2 regions of the Eubacterium segne genome follow, and region 2 is predicted to be linked to the other one. Evidence: a T-box and tRNA genes for the amino acid it is inferred to sense, from the RefSeq annotation. Region 2 holds a T-box; the other holds one or more tRNA genes.
The links. A T-box is a leader RNA that pairs with one kind of tRNA and senses whether it is charged. The one in region 2 lies ahead of thrS (threonine--tRNA ligase), so its partner is inferred to be a tRNA-Thr.
Positions count from the first base shown of each region.

Region 1: it has a tRNA-Thr gene. The T-box ahead of thrS (threonine--tRNA ligase) is inferred to sense a tRNA for this amino acid. The anticodon was not compared.

Region 1 is NZ_JACOOZ010000006.1:236,398-238,882, forward strand. Features, by position in the region: gene hflX (GTPase HflX) at 1-516, shown strand, start outside; gene H8S00_RS09965 (ketopantoate reductase family protein) at 589-1,503, shown strand; tRNA gene H8S00_RS09970 (tRNA-Thr) at 1,604-1,676, opposite strand; gene ilvN (acetolactate synthase small subunit) at 1,869-2,351, shown strand; gene ilvC (ketol-acid reductoisomerase) at 2,418-2,485, shown strand, end outside.
Region 2 is NZ_JACOOZ010000003.1:245,796-248,280, reverse strand. Features, by position in the region: gene H8S00_RS05850 (Ig-like domain-containing protein) at 1-652, shown strand, start outside; T-box leader at 747-943, shown strand; gene thrS (threonine--tRNA ligase) at 1,020-2,485, shown strand, end outside.

The DNA.
Region 1 (2,485 bases), on a different contig from region 2:
AAGCTTCCTAACGGTCAGGAGGTTTTACTGACAGATACAGTCGGATTTATAAGAAAATTGCCTCATCACTTAATAGATGCTTTCAGAAGTACCTTAGAAGAGGCAAAGTATTCAGATATAATTATTCATGTGGTGGACTGTTCAAATCCTTCTATGGATAAAAATGTCCATGCAGTTTATGAAACACTAAAAAATCTTGAAGTAAAAGATAAAATAATCATTACGGTATTTAACAAAATAGATAAGGTAGAAGAAAAGCCGGTTTTAAGGGATTTTAATGCTGATTACACAGTTAGTGCTGCAATAAAGAAAAATATCGGACTAAATGAAATAAATGACGCAATAGAGGCAGCTTTGAAATCCATGCGTGTAATGGTGGAAAAGGTATACGATTATTCAGAAGCAGGAAAAATAGGAATAATCAGAAAATACGGTCAGGTACTTAGTGAGGAATATAAAGAAGATGGAATACATCTTAAGGCATATGTACCTTCGCAAATTATGGACAGAATATAGACATATCAGAAACGAAAGGCATAACAATGACTACAAAAGAAGCAATTAAGGAGAAGGACAGGAGGCATTGTAATGAAACATATAGAAAAAATATCTTTAATCGGATTAGGAGCCATGGGAGTATTTTTTGCACCGAGATTATATGAAACTTATGGTGAAAACTTTAGGGTTATTGCCAATGGTGAAAGAAAAGAAAGATTAGAAAATAAAGGTGTCACCGTAAATGGAATAAATTATAAGTTCCCAATAATTACTCCTGATGTAATGGGAGATGAGGCCGATTTAATAATAATTGGCGTTAAGGGATATTCCTTAGAGCAAGCTATCGAGGATATTAGAAATCAGGTAGGGAAAAATACCCTTATTTTGTCACTTTTAAATGGGGTTGACAGTGAGGAACGTCTGATAAAAGAATTTGGAAATGAGCATGTTTTATATTCATTTATGAGAATGTCAGTAGTTATGAAGGATGGCAAGGCTGATTTTGATCCATATTGGGGAAAAATTCACTTTGGTGAGAAAGAAAATCACGAGTATACAGACAGGGTTTTGGCGGTAAAAGAGGTTTTTGATAAGGCTGATATTCCCTACTCCATTGAGAAAGATATGTTAAAGGGAATCTGGTTTAAATATATGTGCAATATTGGAGAAAATATGACCTGTGCCCTTTTAGGTATACCTTTTGGCGCTTTTAGAACTGATGATAATGCAAACTGGATTAGAATAAATGCCATGAGAGAGGTGGCTGCAATTGCCGGGAAAAAAGGAATTGATTTAGGGGAAAAGGAAATAGAGGCACAAAACAAAACTGTAGTTACAATACCTGAAAAGAACAAACCATCAACCCTTCAGGATTTAGAAGCAGGGAAGAAAACGGAAATAGATATGTTTGCAGGTAATGTGGTAAAAATGGGTAAAGAGCTTAATGTGCCTACTCCGATAAATGAAATGTTTTATCATGGAATACGTGTATTGGAAAATAAATAAAAAAGGAATATCAATATGGTGTTTCTAATTCTATACAACACGAAATGCAACACAAATGATTCAAATATGATGAGAAACTTTAAAAAAGGCAAAAAAATAAAGCTGCCAACGGGATTTGAACCCGTGGCCTCCGCCTTACCAAGGCGACGCTCTACCTCCTGAGCCATGGCAGCCTGTCATACGACTTAAAAATAATAACATATTCTAATGAATTTTACAATAACATATTTTAGTAATGTCATAATTGCATAATTCGTTGAATGTATGAAATTTTATTAATAAAATATTTTCACTAAATATTGAAACGTAAAAATATATGTGTTATGATTATACGAGCATTAAATCTGAGAAAAGAGGATGTACATATGAATAAAAAGGTATTATCGGTTTTAGTAGATAACACATCAGGTGTTCTTAACAGAATTGCCGGTTTGTTTAGCAGAAGAGGATATAACATTGACAGTTTAACAGTTGGAGAGACTGAAAATCCTAAATATTCCAGAATGACTATTGTAGTAACAGGTGATGATGCTATATTAGAACAGATTGTTAAGCAGATTACAAAGTTAGAGGATGTCAGAAGAGTTGATGTTTTAGAACTTAATAATTCAGTTACAAGGGAACTTATTCTTGTAAAGATAAAGACTACTCCTGCACAGAGACAGCAGATTATATCCGTGACTGAAATTTTCAGGGCTAATATTGTTGATGTGGCAAAGGACAGTGTTATGATTGAGATTACAGGAAGCCAGTCAAAGCTTTCTGCATTTTTAAGTCTTCTTGAAGATTATGAGATTTTAGAATTAGTAAGAACAGGTATCACAGGTCTTGCAAGAGGAATTAAATAGTGTAGTTTATATATAGAGAATTAATATTTACATTACATTCTTTATAAAATAATAAATATTTTACAAATGGAGGCGACAATTATGTCAGAAGCAAAAATCTATTATCAGGAGGATTGCAATCTTTCATTATTAGA
Region 2 (2,485 bases):
ATCTGTAATTTCATATACACAGAATGGAACCTTTACATTAGAACTATTAAATAGTAGTGGAAGTATTACATGGAGTTCAAATAATGAAAATATTGCAACTGTTAGTAATGGAGTAATAACAGCAAAGGCAGTAGGTAGTTGTACAGTTATGGCAAAGTGTGGTGGTAAAACGTTTAAATGTCCGGTTACGGTAACTAATTATAGCAATATAGATCAGGTTTATAATCAGAGGAATATTTACATAATGCTTAGCCTTGTTAATAAAGACAGAGTTAAGACAAAGGTAAAGCCGTTACTTTTAAAAAGTGAAGTTACAAAGGTGGCTGATATACGTGCAAAGGAAGCTGCCAAGATATTTGCTCACACAAGACCTAATGGGTCAGCTTATAAGACAGCATACGGAGATGTGGGATTTAAAATTGGAAGTGCCATTGGCGAAAATCTGTCATACAATCTTGATGCGGCAAGTAAAAGGGCGAAGATTGTGAATATGGCATACAAGAATCTTTATGCTTCTAAAGGGCACAGACAGAATATGTTAAGCAGGGATTTTACATATATTGGTATAAGCAGCTATACAAAAGAATATGTAAATCAGTGGAATACTACATGTGTAGAAACGTATTTTGCTCAGGAATTTTATACTAAATAGTTAGTATATTAAAAAAGAAAAATAATGAAAAAATGGCATTATTTTTTAGATTATTCAGGTTGACAACATCGGTTAAGGTGTTATAATGAAAATTGTTAAAACGATGACGAGGACAGTAGGTTATCCGGAGGGTAACAGAGAGAGGCACCATGGTTGGAAGTGTCTTACAGAAGGGTAATTGAAGACTACCTCTGAGTGGCTCTAATCAAGCACGGTGATTCCGTTATAATCGTAATGAGGGGCCAATTTATTTGGCAATCAGGGTGGAACCGCGTATATTACGTCCCTGTTTATGGAAACATAAACAGGGGCTTTTTTTATTACCTATTTATGTTTCAAAAAATAAATGGATAAGGAGACCAGGAAAATGAAAATTACTTTAAAAGACGGCTCAGTAAAAGAATATGCAGAGGCAATGACAGTTAATGATATTGCTTATGACATTGCAGGAGGATTAGGAAGAGCAGCCTGCGCAGGAGAAGTTGACGGAGAAGTTGTTGATTTAAGAACAACTATTGACAAGGATTGTACATTGAATATTCTTACATTTAAGGATGAAGCTGGAAAGGCAGCTTACAGACATACAACATCACATGTGTTAGCAGAAGCTGTAAAGAATTTATATCCTGATGCAAAACTTGCCATTGGACCATCAATTGATGATGGATTTTATTATGATTTTGACAGTGAACCATTTTCAAGGGAAGATTTAGACAAGATTGAAGCCGAAATGAAAAAAATCATTAAAAAAGGTGCTAAACTTGAGAGATTTACACTTCCCCGTGAAGATGCAATTAAATACATGGAAGATAGAAATGAACCATATAAGGTAGAACTTATTAAGGATTTACCAGAAGATTCGGTTATTTCATTCTATAGTCAGGGTGAATTTGTTGATTTATGTGCAGGACCACACCTTATGTCTACAAAGGGAATTAAGGCATTTAAGCTTACTTCATCATCTATGGCATATTGGAGAGGTGATGCAAATAAGGCAAGACTTCAGAGAATTTATGGAACAGCCTTTGACAGCAAGGATGAACTTAACAGCTATCTTGAAAAGTTAGAAGATGCTAAGAACCGTGATCACAATAAGTTAGGTCGTGAAATGGAATTATTTACAACTGTTGATGTAATTGGACAGGGACTTCCTCTTTTAATGCCTAAGGGAGAAAAAATGGTTCAGAAGCTCCAGAGATGGATTGAGGATTTAGAGGATAACGAGTGGGGATATGTTCGTACAAAGACACCACTTATGGCGAAATCAGATTTATATCGTATTTCAGGACATTGGGATCATTATAAAGAGGGCATGTTTGTTTTAGGAGATGAAGAGAATGATAAAGAAGTTTTTGCCCTTCGTCCTATGACATGTCCGTTCCAGTATTATGTATATAAGGCAAGTCAGAAGAGCTACAGAGACCTTCCTTGCAGATACGGTGAAACATCTACATTGTTTAGAAATGAAGATTCAGGTGAAATGCACGGACTTACAAGAGTTCGTCAGTTTACTATTTCAGAAGGACATTTAATTGTTCGTCCGGATCAGATGGTACAGGAATTTAAGAATTGTATAGCCCTTGCTCAGTATTGTCTCCAGACATTAGGATTAGAGGAGGATGTAACATATCATCTTTCAAAATGGGATCCTGAAAATAAGGATAAGTATATTGGTGAACCGGAAGTTTGGAACGAAACAGAACAGGATATCAGAGATGTTTTAACAGAACTTAATATTCCTTTTGTAGAAGACGTGGGAGAAGCTGCATTCTACGGACCAAAGGTTGATATTAATGCAAAGAATGTATACGGCAAGGAAGATACAATGATTAC